2 regions of the Salipaludibacillus agaradhaerens genome follow, and region 2 is predicted to be linked to the other one. Evidence: riboswitches for the same ligand, from Rfam matches in the RefSeq annotation. Region 2 holds a riboswitch; the other holds the start of a gene.
What was found. A riboswitch is a leader RNA that binds a small molecule or an ion and turns the genes downstream of it on or off. The one in region 2 is predicted to bind cobalamin.
Positions count from the first base shown of each region.

Region 1: it holds a riboswitch for cobalamin, as region 2 does, so the genes downstream of both, BK581_RS02525 (ribonucleoside-diphosphate reductase subunit alpha) here and BK581_RS07890 (ABC transporter substrate-binding protein) in region 2, are expected to answer to the same signal.

Region 1 covers NZ_KV917378.1:540,357-545,013, reverse strand. The annotation lists gene BK581_RS02530 (ribonucleotide-diphosphate reductase subunit beta) at 1-832, opposite strand, end outside; gene BK581_RS02525 (ribonucleoside-diphosphate reductase subunit alpha) at 874-3,069, opposite strand; cobalamin riboswitch at 3,235-3,432, opposite strand; gene BK581_RS02520 (hypothetical protein) at 3,697-4,215, shown strand; gene BK581_RS02515 (gamma-glutamylcyclotransferase) at 4,284-4,657, opposite strand, start outside.
Region 2 covers NZ_KV917378.1:1,641,427-1,646,083, reverse strand. The annotation lists gene BK581_RS07900 (cobyric acid synthase) at 1-872, shown strand, start outside; gene cobT (nicotinate-nucleotide--dimethylbenzimidazole phosphoribosyltransferase) at 1,167-2,219, shown strand; cobalamin riboswitch at 2,323-2,508, shown strand; gene BK581_RS07890 (ABC transporter substrate-binding protein) at 2,797-3,786, shown strand; gene BK581_RS07885 (FecCD family ABC transporter permease) at 3,752-4,657, shown strand, end outside.

The sequences.
Region 1 (4,657 bases), 1.1 Mb from region 2:
GGAATGGTATATCTGGAATTTTATCGCCTATAATATACTCCGCCCATTTCGTTTCAAGTTCAGCCGCTTTTACAAACGTGCGCTGTACGAATTCATCCACCTCTTGTGTTTGCAATTCAGGAAATTCGTTTCTTAGTTCTTTAAAAATGTTAGCAAACAAATAGACATGTAGCTGTTCATCTCGATTGATATAGTTAATCATCGTCGATGTAGAAACCATTTTTTGGTTTCGTGCTAAATGGTAGAAAAAGCTAAATCCAGAATAGAAATTCAGACCTTCTAAAATCACATCATAAACAATTGATTCAAGAAGTGTTCTAGGTGTTGGATTTTGTACAAATGCTTCGTAACCCTCTGCAATAAAATCATTTCTTTCTCTTAAAACAGGGTCATGCTTCCAGTATTCGAAAATACGGTCTTGTTCATCTTTATTAACGAGACTTGACAACACATAGGAGTAACTTTGGTTATGAACAACTTCCTGGAAAGCAAGTACCGTCATAAGGGCATTCAGACTTGAGTCTGTCAAATACTTAGATACATGCATCGCATAATCCGTTTGAATGCTGTCGAGAAAAGCGAGTAATCCCATGATTTTTTTAAAGGCATCTTCTTCTGTTTCAGATAATGAGGAAAATTGCTTCACATCTGAACTCATATTAATTTCAAAAGGTGTCCAAAAGTTACCTAGCATATTTTTGTATAGCGGATACGCCCATGAAAACCTGACATCATCCCAATTTAATACGTTTGAACTCTCACCAAGAATAATCCCAGTGGATGCATTAGGTGCCGTTACATCATATAATTTTCTTTCTGTTAATTTTGTCATTCTCTATTCCTCCCCAAATAACTCCCTTATTAGTATTCTCTTTAACTTGAGCAGCTTTCACAATCTTCAAGTTCACTTGATGTGGACCTGACATAGTAAGTCGTTTTTAAACCGTTTTTCCATGCACTCACATGTAACTCTAGTAATTCTTTAGCCCTGATATTATTCGTGACATATAGATTAAAGGACACGGATTGGTCAATATGTTTTTGCCTAGCTCCATTTTGTTTAATGCTCCAAAGTTGATCAATCGTATGAGCTGCTTTATAATACCACGTATTTTCTTTAGATAATCCAGGTGCTGTAACAGGAATTTTATAATTCTTTTTCTCTTCAGCATATTCCTTCTTAAAAATAGGATCGATTGATGCGGAAGATCCAGCAATAAGTGATGTACTTGAATTAGGAGCAACAGCTAAAAGATAGCCATTCCGTAACCCATTTTCACTGACGGCGTGTTGTAAGCTTGTCCAACGGTCACTCTTATAATCCCGTGAGGTAAAATATTCGCCCGTTTCATAGTCAGAGCCTTTAAACGCAGGATAGGCTCCTTTTTCTTTCGCCAGTTCCATACTTGCTTTCACTGTATAAAAATGAATATCTTCGTACAGTTCATCAGCATACTGCACAGCCTCTTCTGTTTCCCAAGCTATTTTTTTGTCGGCCAATAAGTGATGCCATCCAAACGTGCCTAATCCAATAGCGCGATATTTTTGATTCGTTATTTGTGCTTGTGGAACTTCAATCGTATTCAATTCAATCACGTTATCGAGCATGCGGACTTGTATGTTTATAAGCCTTTCAATGACATCATCCTTTACTGCTTTAGCCAGTGAAATAGAACTTAAATTACACACCACGTAATCTCCTGCTTGCTTTTTAGTAATAATCTCACCATCAGCACTAATTTCTTCTTGTACAGTAGTAGAGCTCATATTTTGCATAATTTCTGTACACAAATTAGAAGAGTAAATCATACCTTTATGTTTGTTAGGATTCATCCGATTAACGGTATCCCGATAAAACATATAAGGTGTGCCCGTTTCAAGTTGAGCGATCATAATGCGTTTCATAATGTCGATGGCAGGAACACGCTCTGATGAAAGGTCTTCATTCGCTACACATTGTTCATAATGCTCACGGAAACTCCCCTTGCCTTGTTCTTCATCATAAAAATCCTCTAGAGAGAACCCCATAACTTCTCTAACTTCATGTGGATCAAACAAATGCCAGTCTTCACGCGCTTCAACTTTTTCCATAAATAAATCTGGAAGACACACACCAGTGAACAAATCATGCGTTCGTTGACGTTCATCACCATTATTTAATTTAGCGTCTAGAAAAGGAAAAATATCTTTATGCCAAACATCTAAGTAAACCGCAATAGCACCTTGTCTTTGACCTAATTGATCTACGCTAACAGCTGTATTGTTTAACTGCTTCATCCATGGTAACACGCCTGAGGATGTTCCTTTAAACCCTTTAATAGATGACCCTCTCGCTCTAATTTTACCTAGATAAATACCTAAGCCTCCGCCATTTTTACTCACTGTAGCGGCATCTGTATTACTATCGAAAATACCTCGTAAACTATCATCGACTGTGTCAATAAAACAACTTGACAACTGTCCGTGTGTTTTTCCAGCATTCGCTAACGTCGGTGTTGCCACAGTCATATAGAGATTAGACAGGGCCCAGTAAGCTTCTTTAACAAGGTCAAGTCGCTTAGCTTCAGCTTCGTTTTTCATAAGGCTCATAGCAATTACCATGAATCGCTCTTGTGGCAATTCAAGTAAACGGCCATCGTGAGAACGAGCCAGATAACGATCAGCTAATGTTTTGAGTCCAATATATGTAAAGAGCTGATCTTTAGTTTCATCTATCCAGCTTTCCATCAGTGCATAATCTTCTGTTGTGTAAACGTTGAGAAGCTCTTTTTGATAAAAACCATCATTTACAAGCTTTGTAATTAATGAACCGAATTGTTCATAAGCAGGAATACCTCGATTGTTCGCTATTTCCTCTTTAAGCTGCAAAGAATATAAGTTTGCCGCAACGAATGTCCAATCGGATTCCTCAGCTGTAAGCTGATCTAACGCTGCAGTAATAAGGGCTGTTTTGTCATTGTGCAATTCAATTCGTCTTAAATACGGCTCCCATGTTAAATGAGGAAATCGATTTTGCAAGACGTTGTTAACGTGATGTTCATTTGTCTTTTGTGCTATCCCTTGTGTCATTTTTGTCATCCTTCCATCAATCAAATTAGTCATTAAAAAAACCCTCCCAGTCGGGAAGGTGTTAAAACGGCAGAGTGCGTCAGCTAAAAGCGACATTGTTCACGATAGTTAACAAATCGCTACTAGGATCTTCTACCGTTTCAAACACTCACCCCCCGAAGGTCAGAAACTTGAGAAAAACAGGCAGGTCTCCTGACTTATGCCTCATCCTTTATGAGCCTTCCCATATTAGACTATTTAAAAATAATCTTCAACAGTGGTCTCTCATATCGTCAGCAAATTACAGTTGCGGGGACAGTTCCGGACTTGCACCGGATTCCCTTTCAAGCTCGATTAACAAGCACCTGTTTTTCTTAATTTAATATCATATATACCATATATAGATTTATTTTTCGGTGAACCATCTATATGATGATGTTACTAGCATAACGTTATTTGCTAAAAGATGCAATCTTTTTTTCTTATTAAAACGTCTTGATTATTTTATCTGATTCTAGTAAAATACCGGACTTGTGAGTATTTAAAAGGTTAGGCTGCTTAATTAATGTAGTAAAGTCTCATAAATTATAATGCCCTCTTCCAACTCATAGTCATTTATAGATTTAGCATGATGAAAGGAGTTTTATTATGTTTGCCCCTGCATCTTATATTACGAGGCAGGATAAAAATAAAGAAACACTACAAATCGAGTATGAAAAACTTGAATTCCAACTATTACGTATGCAAGAAAACCTGAAACAGATTGCAAAAAAATGGTCGATTCTCGGAATTGAACAAACAAAATTAGGAAAGTGGACGATTATTTATGCTTCCGATAACGGAGAAGTATGTAAAATTATGGCACACGATTGTGAAACGCCATTTAATGGAACCTGGGACTTCTCGATTCACGCTTCTTACAAAGAAGATTTTCATATTCAAATAGATGATATAAGAGGTGAGCAAAATCAAGGCTTTGGCTCTGTATGTATGTCGTATTTTAAACAATATATAGAAGAGCAAAATATGCGTAAAATTTCAGGCTATATCTCACCGAGAGATTGGGACCATCTCGAGCGTTTACTTCATTTTTATAAAAAACATGACTTTACCGTTTCTGTCGATTATGAAAATCAGCAAGGTACTATCGATTGGCAGCCTTTTTAGCCTTTTATTCTATTACGTTATGAAAGGCCCTCTTTAAGACAGTGAGGGCCTTTCTATCACTTACACCGTTAATCGTCTCTATCTATGTGATCGTAGCCTAAGGATGCCAGTTTTGTTAGTAATTGCTCATAATAGTTATCTGACAATCTTCCTTTTGCCCCTCTCAAGATTTCTTCCCCATAATGACGTGGTGGGCAAGTCTCAGCTTGTTTATTAATGACGGTAAATGTTAAGACATCTTGATGAAGAACACCGTTTATCTCCACTTTAACAAAAGTAGCACGATAACTGCCAGTAAAGACACCTTCTCTAGAAAATAAATAGTCAATGGCCTCCTTTGGTAATGTGTAGATAATTCCCTCAACAGAGGAGGAAGGGTCTTCTGTTTCAACGATATCTGCTCTAGACCCATCTTCTCTGTGGAGCGTATAACACATACTAT
Region 2 (4,657 bases):
AAGATTATACGTCACTTCCTGTACTCGGTGTGATACCGTTTATTGAGGATCTAACGATTGATGCAGAAGATTCACTTGCATTAGCCAATTATGAGTCTGGACCTAACTTAGCGAAAGCGTTAGATATTGCTGTTCTTCATTACCCACGGATCGCTAATTTCACTGATATTGATCCACTCGTTCTAGAACACGATTGCCACGTTCGTTTCGTCAAAAAAAGAAGCGAGCTAGGGACACCGGATATGATTGTATTGCCAGGCAGCAAAAATACGTTAGAAGACCTTCAGTATTTACGGGATAACGGCATAACCGAAGCGGTTATTGAGCTAGTGGAAAAAGAGGGGACACGAATAGTTGGAATATGCGGTGGCTACCAAATGCTAGGGACATCTGTTATGGATCCATCACATATAGAATCGGCACATCGGCGCATGGAGGGATTTAACCTTATAAAACATATGACCACAACGTTAACAGCTCATAAACGGACGGTGTTAGTATCTGGGCAGGTTCAACTTAGTGGTCACATCTTGCCGGTAGACGGTTATGAAATTCATATGGGACGAACGAATAGAGATAGTAACAGTTATGGGAGTCATTTTATCCATTTATCTGACGGCGAGAAAGACGGCTTTATTAGTGAAGATGAAAGGATTATTGGCACATATTTACACGGGATTTTTGCAAATGACGAATTTAGACATACTTTATTAAACAAATTATGTGAAAAGAAGGGAGTGCCTGTTACATACGACCGCTGTTTATATCAATCTGTGAGAGAAAAGTCTTTGAGCACATTAGCGGATGTGGTGGAGAGCCATCTTAATATGGCGTTAATTGAGCAGAAGATGGACGCATTTTCAAAGCAATGATGAATTTAACATTTAACTTCTAAATCGATTTCATAATGGTGTTTTTAAAGCAATAACACAACTAATATGCAATAAATTGTACTTAATAGGTGGATGATAAAACAATCAAGGGGATTTCGTTCTTCTCTCACTGATTGTTAGTTGAGTAAGTCAGGGCATTAGCATCCGTTATCTTCTGCCTAAATAGATTTAGCCCCTTTCGTTACAAATGGGTGCTTTCCGAGAGTTCGAGTGTGACTCATAAAAATTGGTTAAACGGGTAAAACATATCTTACAGGAGAGCAAGGTGATGGCATGAAAGAGACAATAAGTCGAATAACAACAGTAGATAAAAAAGTCGGTAAGGACGTCCAGCACCGTTTAGACAACTTAACAAAACCAATTGGCAGCTTAGGGAAACTTGAACAACTAGCTGTTCAATTAGGTGAAATCACGGGGGCCACATATCCTGTTGTATCACCGCCGGCAGCACTCGTATTTGCGGCAGATCACGGTATAGCAGCTGAAGGCGTCTCGGCTTATCCTTCAGAAGTAACAGCTCAAATGGTCTATAACTTTCTTAATGGGGGAGCCGCCATTAATGTGTTAGCGAAAAAGAGCGGTGCTAGTTTTACCCTTGTGGATATAGGCGTGAATGCTGATCTTGAAGGGACAGGCTTTATTAATCAAAAAATACGTTACGGAACAGGGAATTTTTTGAAGGAAAAAGCCATGTCACGAGAGGAAGCGGAAGCTGCTATTAAAGTAGGGATTAATGTTGCTGAACAGATGATAGAAAAAGGGGCCCGTTCTCTTATATTAGGAGAGATGGGGATCGGTAATACAACTGCAAGCAGTGCCCTGTTAGCTTGCATCACGGATAAAGAAGTGAGTGAGATTGTTGGCAGAGGGACAGGGGTTAGTGATGACATATTGCGTCATAAAGAGGCAGTTATTAAACAAGCACTTCTATTCCATAATCCTAATCAGTATGATGCCATTGATATGTTGGCGAAAGTAGGTGGATTAGAAATTGCTGGCATGGCTGGTGCGATGCTCGGTGGGGCTGCTCATCGCGTACCTATCCTCGTAGACGGATTTATTTCCACTGTCGCTGCAAATGTGGCCGTTATGCTCGCGCCAAACGTGAAGGATTACCTTATTTTTGGCCACTTATCACAGGAACAGGGCCATCGTGTAGCATTAGAGAGATTGGCAGAAAGCCCATTACTAGATTTGAATTTGCGGCTCGGAGAAGGAACAGGTGCAGCACTTGCTTTTTCACTGGTAGAAGCGTCAGTCGCCATTTTAACTGAGATGGCAAGCTTTGAGGAAGCAAATGTGTCTAAAGAAAAAAAGGAAAGCTAAATTCAAATTTACAACGAGCACGAACTCATTTATACTGAGTTAGGTAAGGTATGCAGCAGAAAAAATATTTTTTTCTGCTTCGTTACCCAATTATGACATGTAATGAATGACATTGCGGATAGGTCCTAATATTAGGATAATAGGGAAGCTGGTGTGAATCCAGCGCGGTCCCGCCACTGTAAACAGAAAGGTAACCGCGTATTACCACTGTGTAGAGTCACCTGCATGGGAAGGAGCGGTATACCGTTACTCTGTAAGTCAGGAGACCTGCCTACCCGTGTTAGTTAAGCTCCTTCGAGGAAAAGGATGTTTAGTGTCTGTAGCCTGTTCCCTGCTATGAACAGGTCCATGCATACTGGTCGAATTGGACAGGCATGCTTGATACGGCTTAATCATCTTACGCTAGTCCTCTACGGGCTGCGTTTTTTTTCGTAGCGAAAAAATCATAATTGACTGATAGGCTAGACATGATAACTGTCAGTCTAACATGACTTAAGATTTATCGAGGTTAAACCTATATCGTTGAATAGCAGACGTTAAGACATGAAGCGGCACAAAATAGAGGGGGATAAGATTGATGAAACAATTATTAAGTAAATGGAAACAAATGAGTACGATCACAGTGTTAGCACTGATTCTGACTGCTTGTGGTGCAGCGGAAGAAAATAATGATAATACTGTAAACGTTAATAACGATAATAATGCCAATGAAACTGTGGAAGGGGACTTCCCTGTTACAGTGACTGATGGTGTTGGACAAGAAGTGACGATTGAAGAAACACCTGAAACGATTGCATCATTACTTCCGAGCAGCACGGAGATCGTGTTTGAACTAGGTGCTGGGGACCGCATGATCGGTGTATCAGAATATTGTAATTTCCCAGAAGAAACGGCTGATATTCAAATCATTGGCGCACAGGATATGGATGCAGAATTAATCCTTTCTTTGAGTCCTGATCTGCTATTAGTGCAAGAGTATCATTATCAAAATCATGAGGATGTTTTAAACGAATATGAAGAAGCAGGCATTGATGTCCTCGTTATGGGTAGTGCTGAATCTTTTGAAGAAACGTATGACACCATTCATATGATTGGTGAAGCGACAGGGACGAGTGACGAAGCAAATCAGATTGTTACAAGTATGGAAGAGCGATTAGAAGAAATCCGTGAGCAGGCAGAAACGATTCCAGAAGAAGATCGCCAAACGGTATGGGTAGAAGTTGGCCCATCACCTGATATTTTCACAACTGGACAAGGCACGTTCATGCACGAAATGCTTGAAGCTATTAATGCTACAAACGCTGCTGAAGAAGAGTCCGGTTGGGTTCAATTCACTGAAGAAGAGATTGTCACACTAGAGCCAGACGTGATTGTTACGACGTATGGCTATTATATCGACAATCCTGAAGCTGACGTGTTAGCTCGTGACGGTTGGTCAGAAGTGCCGGCGGTTCAGAACGAAAGAGTGTATGATGTGGATAATGACACAGTTACCCGTCCTGGTCCTCGTCTAATCGAAGGAGTGGAAACTCTTGCAAAACTCGTTTATCCGGATGTTTTTGAATAATCGTGTTGCGTGGATATATATACTGGCAGGAGGATTTGTACTCGGTACAATCCTCCTTGCTCTCTTTTGGAGCAGTGTCACAGTCCCTATTCCTCATATTATTCATATTATTATTGAACGGACCACAGGGCATGTTTGGCTGACAGATGTACCGGCAAATGAAGTGCCAATCATTTGGAACATTCGTTTACCTAGAGTCATTTTAGCATTTTGTGTAGGGGCATCACTGGCGTTAGCTGGGGCAGCTTTCCAAGGACTGCTGCGAAATCCGTTAGCAGATCCTTATACGATCGGTGTCTCCTCAGGGGCTGCATTGGGCGCGGTAATCGTGATTTTTTTTCAAATCTCACTTCCTATCTTAGGCGTTTTTACCCAACCTATTATCGCGATTATTTTTGGTTTTCTAACATTAATGCTCGTGTTCGGTCTTGTGAAAATGACAAGCAGAAGCATGGCCATCGAGACGATTATTTTAGCCGGTATTATTATAAGTTCTTTTATGGGGGCTATCGTGTCCTTAATCATTGCACTCGGCGACCAAAACGAAATGACGCAAATTATTTACTGGCTTTATGGAAGTGTCAGTTTGCGAGGTTGGAGCCATGTCCAGCTTATTTTGCCGTTTATGATCGTTGGTTCATTAATTTTACTGTATCATTATCGTGAACTGAATGCTCTCGCTCTTGGTGAAGAAGCGGCAGAACATATCGGCGTCGATGTGAGGAGAGGGAAGATTTTTCTCTTAATTGGAGCATCGTTGCTGACAGGATCAGCTGTGGCTGTCTCAGGGACGATTGGTTTTGTCGGGCTTGTTATTCCTCATCTCGTCAGGCTTGTGACAGGCCCAAACCATCGACATGTTTTGCCACTT